Regions from separate parts of the Paraburkholderia sp. 31.1 genome, predicted to be linked through region 2. Evidence: riboswitches for the same ligand, from Rfam matches in the RefSeq annotation. Region 2 holds a riboswitch; each other region holds the start of a gene.
The links. Region 2 has a riboswitch for cobalamin ahead of F6X37_RS03685 (HoxN/HupN/NixA family nickel/cobalt transporter). Riboswitches for the same ligand answer to the same signal wherever they lie in the genome.

Region 1 (4,592 bases), on a different contig from region 2:
CGCTTTCTGCAATGCCGCGTCGGCGCGTTCGTTCAGCGTCGACGTCAGCGACGACGGCTCGCTCGCTTCCTGCTCGTAAAACAGCGTGATTTCGACTTCGTCCTGCGGGACTTCCGCGCTCGCCTGCGCATTCAGCGACAGCACGCCCGAGGGCTGCGGCATCATGGTCTGCGCTCGAGCGGGCGCAGGGTTCAGTGCAAGTGCCACAGGCGCGCCCAAGGCGAGCGCAAGTGCGAGGGACCGTGCGGTTTTTGTCGTCATGACTGGAATCCTTGTTTGAACAGGTTGTGCACGTTCGACGCGAGCGCCGGGTAGTGGCGCGCGGTTTGACGGATGCGCTGGCGAATGCATCGGCTTGCCGTCGAGCGGCCGGTTCGAGTTCACGCTTTCGTCGACCGATTAGGCGCGTTTTACCGACGCTTGGTTCCCCAATTAGTGCTTCGCCGCCGCATCGGAAACGATGACCTGGATGCGATCACGACAGGTGCCGCGTCGCGCGTTCGCCCTTAAACCAGCTGTTTAGTGATGAAGCGCCATTCGGCTTCGGTCACCGGCGTGATCGACAGGCGATTGCCTTTGGCGAGCACGCGCATGTCCTGCAATTCGGCATGCTCGCGCAGCGCGGCAAGCGGAATCAGCCCGATTTTCTTCTTGAACACGACGTCGACGAGCATCCAGCGCGGCGTTTCCGGCGACGATTTCGCGTCGTAGTACGGACTCTTTTTATCGAACTGCGTAGGGTCCGGATACGCGCTCGACGAGACCTCCGCGATGCCCGCGATGCCGGGCTCCGGACAGCTCGAATGATAGAAGAGCACGCCGTCGCCGACCTGCATCACGTCGCGCATGAAGTTGCGCGCCTGATAGTTGCGTACGCCGGTCCACGGCAAGGTGCGATGTGGTGCGTTGGCGAGGTCGTCGATGCTTGCTTCGTCCGGTTCGGACTTCATCAGCCAGTAGCGCATGAATCGGAGTGAGCGTGTGAGATTGAACGAAGCGCAACAACAGCAGGCGCGTACGGAAAAGCCCCTGAAAAAGGCGCTCAAACGAAAAAACGACGACCAAAGAAAAACGGCATCGAACCGAAGTCCGATGCCGTTCCAGATAAGGTCCCCGCCTTAGCCGCTAGGCCGGCATCCTGAACCGAGGGTTCAGAATTGGTCGCAGTTAGCAACACTTCGGGTACATCAGACTGAGTGACGCGCACACCCGTGCTACAAATTTCCGCAACCGTGCACATGGCATTGGTTCAAGGAATGTATGACCTTGGCGAACCAGGCAGGGAAGCTAAACCGATGAAGCTACAACCCAAACCGTTCAACACGTGACCGATTCGAAACCGGCCCACTACTGCTTACTGCAAGCTGTACTGCTCGATCACAGTACCTAGCTGTTCGTTCATTTGCTGCATTGTACGCCGGATTTCTTCAGCAGGAAATGCTTCTCCGTGTCGCACGCTGCTTTGCAGTTTAAGCAGTTCCGATGCCAGCGACAGCGCAGCCATCACCGCGATGCGATCGGTGCCGCGCACGTTGCTGCCGCTGCGGATTTTCTTCATCTCGGCGTCGACGCGCGCGACCGCCTCGAGCAGCGCGCCTTCCGTTTCCGGCGAGCAGGCGAGACGATAGGGTACTTCGAGAATCGATACTTCGATCTGCTTGGTGGTCATGCGCTTTCTCCGTGTCGGCTCACGTCGCTTTCCGCTTCCTCGTGTCCGGGCTGGGCGGACTCGAGCAGATCGAGCTGGTTATCCGGTTCGCTGCTCGCGCGTGCGCGCGGCAATTTTTCGAGAATCGCATTCAGGCGCACCTGAGCGTCGTCGATCTTGGCGGACAGCGCGTCGCGTTCCGCCTGCAGTGCGTCGCGCTCTTCGCGCAATTGCGCGAGTTCCGCATGCGTGGCTTGCACTTCGGCACGCGTTTGCGCGAGCTGCTCTTCGAGCGCGAGCCGCGCTTCGTTGTGGCGCTGGCTGATCGCAATCAGCTTGCCGATGTTCTGGGAGAGTGATTCGAGTTCGGTGAGCATGTGCTGCGTCCTCTAAAGACATCGCATTTTAGCGCGGAATATTACAGGTTCCGACAATTGTCTCGTTTCGAGACGTAACAGCATCGCTTCGTGCAGGTTCGTTGGGTGTCGCGTCGTCGACCATAAGGTAAAAAACCGGTAATCCATCGGACAATAAGCTGCATTCAACAGAACCGATTGCGCTCCGGTTGACCTTTCTTGACGCCCCGCGAGGCCGCTCGTAAACTTCCCGCACTCTGGTGCCCGCGCGCGCTTCTCGGCGCGCGCAGTTAAACGGGAAGCAGGACGCGCGCGGTGCCAAAACCGGATGCGCGAACCTGCGCTGCCCCCGCAACGGTAAGCGACCGCATGTGATGTGCTCATGCAGGTCGGTCCTGGTCGCAAGGTTGGAAGTTCAACGTGCGAGTGTGCCACTGCGCGTCACGCGTGGGAAGGCGGGATCGATGTGTCGTAGCCCGGATACCGGCCAGAAAAGAGGGACGTCCCCCGCGAAAACGCTAAACAAGGGGGCGCCTCGTGACGCGTCGGCCTGCGGGGAAGCAGGCCGCGCACGCTATCCACAGGAATGTCATCCCATGCTGTCCCCCATCGCCCGCGCAACGCTGCTCGCGTTCGCGAGCCTGCCGCTCGTCGTGCATGCGCAAAGCGCCGAGCCCGCGTCTTCATCGTCCGCGACGGATGCAACCGCTGCGAGCGCCGCAAACGTTGCCGACGCGGCCAATCTCACTTCCACCGATGCATCGGGCAACGTGCTGTCGCCGATCGTCGTGACCGCGCAACGCGGACCGCAAGCGTTGCGCGATGCGATCCCGCAGACTACGCAGTTCGATCAGCAGGACATCGCCGACACGACCGCGACCGATCTGCCCGGCCTGTTGCAACTCGCGCCAGGCGCGCAAATCTCGCGCACGGGTGGCCCCGGTTCGACCACGAGCCTCTTTCTGCGCGGCGCATCGTCGACGCAATCGCTGCTGCTGATCGACGGCGTGCGCGTCGATTCGGTGAGTCTCGGCTCAGCTCAACTCGCACAGATTCCGCTCGATCAGGTCGATCACGTCGAAGTGGTGAACGGCAACGTGTCGGCGTTGTATGGTTCGGGCGCGATCGGCGGCGTCGTGCAGGTGTTCACGAAAGACGGCGGCGATCATCCGCCGCGTTTCAATTTTTCGGTCGGCTACGGCAGCTATCACACGCAGACGCAAACGGCCGGCGTGAACGGCGCGCTCGATCAGGACGGCCGCACGACCTTCAACATCTCGCTCGCGCGCACGAAGGACGACGGCTTTTCGTCGCTCAATCCGCTCGAGGCGCCGAACGCGAATCCGAACGCAAACGGCAATCTGAACGAGAGCATCAGCGCGTCGCTGCGTCACAAGTTCACCGACAGGTGGGACGCGGGCGTCAGCTACTTCCAGTCGAACAACGACAACAGCTACGACAATGCGTACGGCGAGCCCACCGATCTGAACAATCTCTATAGCAAGGTGCGTCAGGTGTCGGTATTCGCGAACGGCAAGCTGACCGACTGGTGGACCACCCACGTCACGCTCGCCGAGGGCGACGACCGCAGCGTGTCGAACACCAATGGCATCTACAACGGCCGCTTCGATACCGACAATCGCCAGTACACGTGGCAGAACGATTTCGCGCTCGCCGCGAACCAGAAGCTGCAACTCGGCTACGAGCATCTCGACCAGACGCTCGACTCCGACACGTTCGCCGCGCCCGACCGTCGCGTCGATTCGGTCTTCGCGGGCTACAGCGCGCGCTTCGGCCGCAACCAGATTCAGGCCAACGTGCGACGCGACCAGTACTCCGATTTCGGTGGGGCGAACAGTTACTATCTCGGCTACGGATTCGACATCACGTCGCGCTGGAAGGTAACCGCAAGCTATTCGGATGCGTTCCGCGCGCCGAGCTTCGACGATCTGTACTATCCGATCAGCGGCAACCCGTCGATCCAGCCCGAGCGCAGTCATTCGGTCGAAGCCGGTTTGCAGTACGCGACCGATGCGCTCGGCGTGATGCGTCTGAACGCATTCCAGACGCGCTATACGAATCTGATCGACTACGTGCAGACGATCCCCGGCATCTACCTCGCGGAGAACGTCGGCCGTGCGAAGGTGCAGGGACTCGAGGGATCGTGGAGCGGTCATGTCGGCAAGACCGACGTGCGCGCAACGGTGACGCTGCAGAACCCGGTCGATCTCGACAACGGTACCGACCTCGTGCGGCGCGCGCGTCGGTTCGGGTCGTTCGCGGTGAACCGCAGCATCGGTGGATGGCGGGTTGGCGGCGAGTGGATCGTCAGCGGTCCGCGCACCGATAGCACCGGCAACCTCGGCGGTTATGGCATCGTGAATCTGTCGGCGCGCTACAACGTCACCAAAGCTTGGTACGTCAGTGCGCAAATCGACAATCTGTTCAACAAGGATTATGAAACGGCCTACTCGTATAACTCGCCGCGACGCGGTGCGTATCTCACGCTCGGCTGGCAGCAGCAGTGACGCGCGCGCCGAGGTGGCCGCATGCGTGAACGCACGCGGATGAGCCGCGCGTCCGCTTCG
Region 2 (4,592 bases):
GTCGCGCCATCGCGGGTCTCGATGAGATCACGGATGACGGCTGCAAGCGCGCGCGTGCTTTGGGTGGGGCGCATGAGCGCAACCTGCGCGCGCGACCAGTCGAGAACGTTCACTCCCACCGGATGCCGTTCCCGCTGATAGCTGTCGAGTAGATTGGTCGGCGCGTCGCCACGGATCGTGGATGCCAGCTTCCAACCCAGGTTCATCGCGTCTCCCAGACCGAGATTAAGCCCTTGACCGCCCAAGGGGGAGTGGATGTGTGCGGCGTCACCCGCAAGCAGCACGCGTCCTTTGCGATACGTTGTCGCCTGGAAAGCTCGATCCGTCCAGGTGGTAGCGATCTGAAGTTTTGTCAGGGTGATATCTGTGCCCGACACGCGGCGCAACACTGCCTGCACATGCTCCAGCGTGATCGGTTGGATCCGGTGAAAGGCGCCGCCATCGAATTCCACCATCGCGATCGTGCCAGGCCGTGCATAGGTGTACATGCCCTTCGACGTATAGTGCCGGCCGGGGCGGAGCGCTTGCTGGTCTGCCATCTCGATTTCAACGGAATAGCCGGTGAACTCCGGTTCGGTGCCAACGAAATCAAAGGCGCCTGCCTTGCGCATCGCACTACGACCACCATCGCAACCGACAAGCCAGCGTCCGGCGAAAGTCTCGCCACCCGCGTGAACATTTACCTCGTCGTCTGACGCCCTTATCGCGTTGGCACTAAAACCACGCCGGATCTCGGCCCCCATCGCACTGGCTCGGCGAGCCAGGACAGTTTCGAGTGTCTCCAATTCGACTGCCATGCTGGTGTCGGCCGGGCTTGGCAGACGATATGGCCACTTCGAGGTGTCAACGTCGTCGTGATAGAACTGGATGCCCGCGAAGTGGCCGGCTGGCCGACGCGGCTGTCCCGTCCAGTGTGCGGTCGTCGCATTCTTGCCTGCGGCATCACTCTCACGCTGCGCCGCGACTACCTCATCCAGCAACCCACGACGATACAGCGCTTCAAGGGTCGGCGCCGAAAGGCCGCGCATTCCGAATGGAAGGCGCTTCAATGGGGAGTGTGGGTCCTCGGCTTGCTCCAGCACCAGGACCGAGAGGTCAAACAGGCGCAGCTCGCAGGCGAGAAACAGGCCGACGGGGCCGGCCCCGGCAATCACAACGTCATAGATATCTGGATGATGTCTGCGCATGAACTACTCCTGTGTCGATGTCCGACCGGAGCGTTCCTCAGTTGAGAACCACACGGACGAACGTTTGGACGCCTGTACAGCGTCGAATGTTCGTCGTGGGGATCTCGTGCGCGAGGCCAAAGACCAGAGCTTTCGTTACCGAAAGGACTTGGGCTTACCAAACCAAGTCTGCCTTTTCCGACACAGCTTTATAACATTGTGGCGATGGGTTGCAACAGCCGGCGGCGTTCAAAGCCGTGCGAGCGCGAACTGTAGCGCGCGGCGAGCGTGTAGGCCCATCGCGCATTTGCCGACCGCCGTGTCGCCAGGACTGGTGGCGCACGCAACAACGCAAAGAGAGACGACTGTCAGTCGGCTTTCCGATCGAAAGCTATCTGCACGGTTTGTACGCGATAATCGCCATCGCGACGGCTGCCGCAAGGCATTAATAGGGAATATGGTGAGGCAAACGCCAAGACCATAGCTGTGCCCGCAACTGTAAACGCGAAGTCCGATGTCATCAGGCCACTGGGCAACCGGGAAGGCGGCGTCGGGCGCAGACACGTAAGCCAGGAGACCTGCCGCGCCCGGGACGTAATCGCGCCCGGTAAACCCGCCCATACCGGGCGCTTCACCAGCATGCGAGGACATTCATGCGACAGCCTTATCTTTCTCACCTGTTCGACGACGGCCCGCAGGCGCTACGCGGCAAGGTCATCGGCATTTTTTCACTGCTCATAGCGGCCAACGTCGGCGTCTGGATCTGGGCGCTCACTGCCCTTCATGGCCGCCCCGCGTTGATCGGCACTGCATTGCTCGCTTATACGTTCGGCTTGCGCCATGCGGTCGACGCAGATCACATCGCCGCTATCGACAACACCACACGGAAACTGATGCAAGGCGGCAAACGCCCGGTTGCAGTGGGCTTTTTCTTTTCGCTGGGGCATTCGACGATCGTGATCGCGCTTTCGGTTGCCGTCGCGTTCGCGGCCGTCACGCTGAAAGCACGCTTCGAAGACATGAAGGCAATCGGTGGAATCATCAGCACCTCAGTGTCGGCGGGTTTTCTGCTGGTGCTGGCAATCGTCAACGTGATGATTCTGGTGTCGGTGGTGAAGACTTTCCGGCGCGTGCAGCGTGGCGAGCGCCTCGTCGAGGAAGACCTCGACATGCTGCTCAACAAGCGCGGTTTCCTGTCGCGCATTTTCCGTCCGCTGTTCCGCCTTGTCTCACGTAGCTGGCACATGTACCCGATCGGCTTCGTGTTCGGCCTGGGCTTCGATACGGCGACGGAAGTGGCGCTGTTCGGTATTTCTGCCGCTCAGGCCGCTGATGGCATGTCTCTCGCGACTATCCTGATCTTCCCCGCACTGTTTACTGCGGGCATGTGCCTGGTCGATACCGCCGACGGCGTGCTGATGCTCGGCGCATATGGCTGGGCTTTCATGAAGCCGGTCCGCAAGCTGTACTACAACATCACGATTACGTTCGTGTCGGTGATTGTGGCGGTGCTGATCGGCGGCATTGAGGTGCTGGCGCTGATCGCGGACAAGCTCGACCTCAAGGGCGGCTTCTGGGATCTGATCGGCACGGCATCGGACAACTTTGGCCTGCTCGGCTACGTGGTGATCGGCCTGTTCGTCGTCAGCTGGCTGGTGTCCGTGTTGTTCTACAAGCTCAAGCGCTACGACGACATGCCCGTCAACCTGGGCTGATCGAAAAGCCAGAACAAACCTGCCGGATGCGCAACGCGTCCGGCTCAGACATGCAGAGGATCGTGCTGCCCGGACGCGTTGCCATGATGATGTCGCGCGTTCGAATGCTCATGTGCGCGCCGAACATGCGGACGTAGCGCCGGTAGTCCGCCAGAATCTGAGCCGAATAGCACATGGATGCCTCCGTTTGCTGTTCCGATGATACGTATTTGCGCGCTCGCATCAGCAGAAGTCTCTGCTCGTCGTCTGCAACTCGCCCAGCAGATGAGACATGTCGACGAGCCGCTGCGCGACGAGGTGCCGTACTTCTCCCTGACACTGCCACGTGCCGTACACGGCGAGCAGCGCGGCGCCCAACGCTTCTTTGCGCTGTTTTTCAAGCAGGCTTGGCCAGATGATCACATTGACGTTGCCCGTCTCGTCTTCGAGCGTGACGAACACGACTCCCTTGGCCGTGCCGGGACGCTGACGGACCGTCACCAGTCCGCAGCCGCGCGCGAGGCGGCCGTTGCGATAGGTCCGCAGCGTCGAGGCCGGCATCAGCCGGTTCGCGAGCAACTGCGGCCGGAGCAGTTCCAGCGGATGGCGGTTGAGCGTCAGGCCGAGCGAACGGTAGTCGGCGACGATGTCGTTCGCTTCGCTCGGTGCGCCCAGTTCGGGCGTTTCGTCCTGAGTCGCCGCGGCCGCGAGCATATCCTTGTCCGGCACCGCGACGACCGACTGCCACAGCGCTTCGCGGCGGTTTCCCGCGAGCGCTGCCAACGCATTCGCATCCGCGAGCGCATGCAGGTCTTTGCGGTCGAGCTGCGCGCGGCGCGCGAGATCGTTGACGCTCGCGAACGGGCGAACCGCGCGCGCGTTCTCGATCCGTTCGGCGGCGCCGTCCTTCATGCCGCGCAGCAGCGAAAGACCGAGACGCACGGCGGGGCGCGTCGCCCCCGCACGGGGTTCGAGCGAGGAGTCCCAACCGCTGATCGTCACATCGACCGGCAACACCGTGACGCCGTGCCGCTGCGCATCCTGAACCAGTTGCGACGGCGAATAGAAGCCCATCGGCTGGCTGTTCAGCATCGCGGCGAGAAAGGCTTCGGGTTCGTGACGCTTGAGCCAGCTGCTCGCATAGACCAGCAGCGCGAAACTGGCCGCGTGACTTTCGGGGAAGCCATATTCGCCGAAGCCCTTGATCTGCTCGAAGATCGCCTCGGCGAAGGCCTGGTCGTAGCCGCGCTCCTGCATGCCGAGCACGATGCGGTCATAGTATTTTTCGAGTCCGCCCTTGCGTTTCCACGCGGCCATCGCGCGTCGCAACTGGTCGGCTTCGCCGGCGGTGAAGCCGGCCGCGAGAATCGCCACCTGCATCACCTGCTCCTGGAAGATCGGCACGCCGAGTGTGCGGCCCAGCGCGGTCTTCAACGCGTCGCTCGGATAGGTCACGGGCTCGAAGCCCTGACGGCGCTGCAGATAGGGATGCACGGCGCCGCCCTGAATCGGACCGGGCCGCACGATCGCGACTTCGATGACGAGGTCGTAGAACTTCTCTGGCCGCATGCGCGGCAGCATGCTCATCTGCGCGCGCGATTCGATCTGGAACACGCCGACCGTATCGGCGGCCGAAATCATCGCGTAGGTCGCCTCATCCTCGGCGGGGATGTCCTGCATTTCGAAGCGTTCTCCGCGCTGTTCCGAAACGAGGTCGAGCGTGCGCCGGATC
Region 3 (4,592 bases), on a different contig from region 2:
GTGTTCAGCTCGTCGAGGATCACCATCTGGTAGTCGCCGCTTTCGATCATCCGCCGCGCTTCGTTCCAGCCTTTGCGCGCGGTCGCCATGTCGGCCTCGCGGTTCTGCGTGTTCCACGTGTAGCCGTCGCCCATCGTGACGAAATCGCATTGCGCGATCGCGCCGAGGAAATCGCGCTCCGACGTATGCAGCGCGCCCTTGATGAACTGCACGACGCCGAGCCGCATGCCGTGGCCGAGCACCCGCACGGCCATGCCGAACGCGGCCGTGCTCTTGCCCTTGCCGGTGCCGGTGTTGACGATCAGCAGGCCTTTTTCGACGGTCGCGCCGGCCTGCTTCTTTTCGTGGCCTTCGCGGCGGCGTTCGGTCATGCGTTGATGCGATTCCGGATCGGTTTTCATCGAGGGTCCTGGTTTTGAGAGGCGGGATGGGATGGGGGCGCGTCGCTAAGGGCAGCGTTGTTCGCCGCTGCGATCGCCACCGTGATGCCGGCGTGCACGGTCTTGCGTACGATTAGACGCGCGTTTTGCGCGGTTGCGGTGGAGTCCGGCGCCGTTGCCGCCAGCAGCGCGCACGGCTCGCACACACCATCGACACCGAGATGCGCGTGTGCCGCCGCCGACGGCGACGCGACCGGTACCGCGGCGATCTGCTCGCGGCTGAACAGTTGCAGCGGCAGCTGATGACGTGAGCAGAATTCGAGCAGACCGGCTTCGTTGGCTTTGGTGTCGATCGTCGCGATCGCGCGGATCTGCTCGAAGGCATTCGATCCGAGCGCTGCGCGGACGGCGGCTTCGATCTCAGCGGCTTTGCTGTGCAAGCGGCAACCGATGCCGACGCTCAGCGTTTTGATCGCGCGTCCGAGTCCGTGTCGTGTCGCGCTCGCTGCCAGTTCGTGAGCAACGCCGGCGTCGCGTTTGGCCGCATCACGCGCCAGTGCGAGCGACGCCACACCGCCGATCACGACGATCGCCGGCGAGCCGAGCCCCGCGTGCGCCACCGCCTCGGCGAACTCGCGAAGCGGCGCGAGCACATGACGCTGCTCAGGCCGCGTCGCCGACTCGATCGCCGCGCACGGCGTGTCGGCGGACATGCCGGCCGCGAGCAATGCGCGGGCGATCTCGCCGAGCCGGCGCATGCCCATATAGATCACCAGCGTCATGCGCGTCGCGGCGAGCGCGGCCCAGTCCGGTTCGCCACTGCCGCCGGCGCCGTGGCCGGTGACGAACACGACGCCCTGCGCGTGATCACGATGCGTGACCGCGATACCGAGCGCCGCGGGCGCCGCGATGCCGGCCGTGATGCCGTTGATCACGTCGACTTCGATACCCGCGGCCTGTAGCGCCTGCAACTCTTCGCCGCCGCGGCCGAACACGAACGGATCGCCGCCCTTGAGCCGCGCGACGCTGCGTCCCGCGCGCAGATGCCCGAGCATTTGCGCGACGATGTCGGCTTGCGGCGTCGACGGATGGCCGCCGCGTTTGCCGACGTACACGACTTGCGCGCCGGTGCGCGCGAACTGCAGCACGTCGGGATTCACCAGATCGTCGACGAGCACGACATCGGCCTGCGCGAGCGCACGGGTGGCCTTCAGCGTGATCAGTTCGACGTCGCCGGGACCGGCGCCGATCAGCCAGGCGCGCGTCATCGCGGCGTGCATGGCGCGCGCCATGCGGTGATGGAAGAAGAGACGCGGCGTGCGACAGCGCGCGCGGCGGTGAATATAGAGGTCATGCGGAACTGCGAATCCGGGCACGCGCGATGCCGCGCTGCTACGCCTTCACATCCGTTCCCCGCGGATTCCGGCGGCCGGCGGCGCCGCGTGATGCACGGATGCAATGCGGCACCGCCTCCGCGTCTGGCCGGTATCCGGGCTGGCGGCCTCATGCGCTTCGCCTTCCCGTCCCGGTTTGTGGATTCGCGGGACAGTGGCATCAAAAAACGCATGCGCGGCACGGCGGAATCGAAGGCGAATCGAATCGCGCGCCGCAGGTCGCTTACCGTTGCGGGGACAGCACAGGTTGAACGCGCGAGGCGCTGCCTGTTTCCCGTTTAACTGCACACGCGAGCGCATGTGCGGGCACCAAACGCGCGCATACGATAGCACATGGCGCCTTGCCGGATAAGCCTCGGCGGCGCTTTCCGGCTCGCTGCGTTGCTTGACTGCGCAAGGCCGCGGGCCTACACTCGCACGCACTTTGGGTGCTCGCGTGCGCGCTCGTGCGCATGCAGTTAAACGGGAAACAGGGAGCCACCTGCTCTGGAGCGGCTAACCTGTGCTGTCCCCGCAACGGTAAGCGAAAAGCGGTTCCGGCTTGATAGCCGGACACCGCAGTGCCGGCTTCGATGTCCTCGCGCAAGCTCGCGTGGACATTTCACCACTGGACGAGAAACCACTCGGCCGGGAAGGGGAAGCGGCGCTTTCGCCAGCCCGGATACCGGCCCAAAGAAGCAGAACGACCGCCGCGGGGATGCGGCGGCGCGTTCATGACCTCAGTTCCGCTTTCTGTATTTCCGTTGTTGCGGCAATGCCGTCGTTCGTCCCCGTGTCTGGTGATCGCTGGTACTGCTGCGCGTGCTTCATTCGCTCCATTCGCCAGCCGACGCGGACCCACGCGCGGACTTTCCGGCATACCGATCAACGCCAAGGGATGGACCTCACGATGCAAACTCAATTGCGCAAGATCCCCGTCACGATCGTCACGGGCTTTCTCGGCAGCGGCAAAACCACGCTGCTGCGGCACATTCTTCAGCATGCGGGCGGCAAGCGCATCGCGGTGATCGTCAACGAGTTCGGCGAGCTCGGCATCGACGGCGAAATCCTCAGGGGCTGCGGCATCGGTTGCGATGAAAACGGCGTCGAGACCGAAGGGCAATTGTATGAACTCGCGAACGGTTGTTTGTGCTGCACCGTGCAGGAAGAATTTTTCCCGGTGATGGAAAAGCTCGCGGAGCGCCGCGATGAACTCGATCACGTGCTGATCGAAACGTCGGGGCTCGCGTTGCCGAAGCCGCTCGTGCAGGCGTTCAACTGGCCGCAGATCCGCAATGGCTTCACGGTCGACGCGGTGGTGACGTTGGTGGACGGCCCGGCCGCCGCGAGCGGCCAGTTCGCCGATAACCCGCTCGCCGTCGATGCGCAGCGCAAGGCCGATCCGAATCTCGATCACGAGTCGCCGCTGCACGAGCTGTTCGAAGACCAGTTGGCGGCGGCCGATCTGGTGATTCTGAACAAGACCGATCTGATCGACGACGCGCGGCAGCACGAGGTCGAAGCCGCGATCCGCGCGGAGATTGCGCCGCAGGTGAAGATCGTGCGCGCGCAGCAGGGGCGGCTCGACCTGCATACGCTGCTGGGCCTCGAAGCGGCGTCGGAAGAGACGATCCACCTGCGTCATGACCACCACGGTTCCGCCGACGACCCCGATCATCACCACGATGAATTCGATTCGGTCGTCGTGCAGGCATCGGTACCGTCGCGCGACGCGGCGCTCGCCGCCTTGCAGGCGCTCGTCGAAACCCACACGATTTACCGTGTCAAAGGCTTCGCGGCACTGCAGGGCGCGGCGATGCGTCTCGTGATCCAGGGCGTGGGCCGGCGCTTCGACAGCTACTTCGACCGGCGCTGGCAAGCGGGTGAAAATGGCGACGGCGCGTTGAGCCGCTTCGTGCTGATCGGCGCAGACCTCGACCAGCACGCGCTGCAACAGGCGTTCGACGCGGCGCTCGGCGCGACGTCGAACGCGACGGCATAAACGGGCGCACCAGCATGCATCTGCTGCGCACGACGCCGGGCGGCTTCGTCGACGATACGCAGGGCGTGATCCGCATCGATCAGCAGCCCGCCGAGATCGTCGTGCTCAGTTCCGCCGACACCACGCTGTCGCTGCTCGCGAGCGTGGTGCCGCGTCTCGGCGACGGCTTTCCGAGCGTGCGGCTCGCGAACGTCACGTATCTGCGTCAGCCTGCTTCGGTCGATTTCTATCTGGACGACGTGTTGCAGCATGCGCGCGTGGTCGTCGTCGATCATCTCGGCGGCGAAACGTATTGGCCGTACGGCATCGAGCAGGTGGTCGCGCTCGCGCAGCGCAAACAGCAAACACTCGCGATGTTTTCCGGCGATCTGCAGGAAGACCCGAACCTGCTCGCGCGCAGCACCGCGAGCGCCGAGCTGTGTCAGCAGCTGTGGCGCTATCTGCGCGAGGGCGGTCCGCAGAACGCCGAGGCGTTTTTGCGCTGCGTCGCGTATCGCGCGCTCGACTGGGGGCGCGAACCCGATCCGCCGCGCGCGTTGCCGGCCGCGTCGCTGTATCACCCTGAGCGCGATACCCCCATCGTCGCCGACTGGCAGGCGCGTTGGCGGCAAGACGCGCCGGTCGTCGCGATTCTGTTCTACAAGGCGCATCTGCAGGCCGCCAATACCGCGGTGTTCGATGCGCTGATCGACGCGCTCGAAGCGCAAGGGCTCAATCCGCTGCCGCTCGCGATCACGTCGCTGAAGGATGCGCTGAGCCGCGATGTCGTGCAGTCGCTGTGCGCGCAACATGGTGTCGCGCTCGTGCTGAACACGACCGCGTTCGCCGCTTCCGCGA

Region 1: it holds a riboswitch for cobalamin, as region 2 does, so the genes downstream of both, F6X37_RS14315 (TonB-dependent receptor domain-containing protein) here and F6X37_RS03685 (HoxN/HupN/NixA family nickel/cobalt transporter) in region 2, are expected to answer to the same signal.
Region 3: it holds a riboswitch for cobalamin, as region 2 does, so the genes downstream of both, cobW (cobalamin biosynthesis protein CobW) here and F6X37_RS03685 (HoxN/HupN/NixA family nickel/cobalt transporter) in region 2, are expected to answer to the same signal.

What each region holds. Positions count from the first base shown of each region.
Region 1 covers NZ_VZQN01000016.1:22,566-27,157, reverse strand. The annotation lists gene F6X37_RS14340 (SIMPL domain-containing protein) at 1-261, opposite strand, end outside; gene F6X37_RS14335 (EVE domain-containing protein) at 507-965, opposite strand; RNA gene ssrS (6S RNA) at 1,107-1,288, opposite strand; gene F6X37_RS14325 (cell division protein ZapA) at 1,355-1,669, opposite strand; gene F6X37_RS14320 (ATPase) at 1,666-2,025, opposite strand; cobalamin riboswitch at 2,246-2,511, shown strand; gene F6X37_RS14315 (TonB-dependent receptor domain-containing protein) at 2,601-4,532, shown strand; gene F6X37_RS14310 (FecCD family ABC transporter permease) at 4,572-4,592, shown strand, end outside.
Region 2 covers NZ_VZQN01000004.1:71,770-76,361, reverse strand. The annotation lists gene F6X37_RS03690 (FAD-dependent monooxygenase) at 1-1,187, opposite strand, end outside; cobalamin riboswitch at 1,579-1,767, shown strand; gene F6X37_RS03685 (HoxN/HupN/NixA family nickel/cobalt transporter) at 1,820-2,881, shown strand; gene F6X37_RS03680 (hypothetical protein) at 2,868-3,056, opposite strand; gene F6X37_RS03675 (error-prone DNA polymerase) at 3,104-4,592, opposite strand, start outside.
Region 3 covers NZ_VZQN01000003.1:224,585-229,176, forward strand. The annotation lists gene cobO (cob(I)yrinic acid a,c-diamide adenosyltransferase) at 1-401, opposite strand, end outside; gene F6X37_RS37565 (cobalamin biosynthesis protein) at 398-892, opposite strand; partial or broken gene cobA (uroporphyrinogen-III C-methyltransferase) at 908-1,648, opposite strand; cobalamin riboswitch at 1,843-2,103, opposite strand; cobalamin riboswitch at 2,184-2,462, shown strand; gene cobW (cobalamin biosynthesis protein CobW) at 2,664-3,755, shown strand; gene cobN (cobaltochelatase subunit CobN) at 3,770-4,592, shown strand, end outside.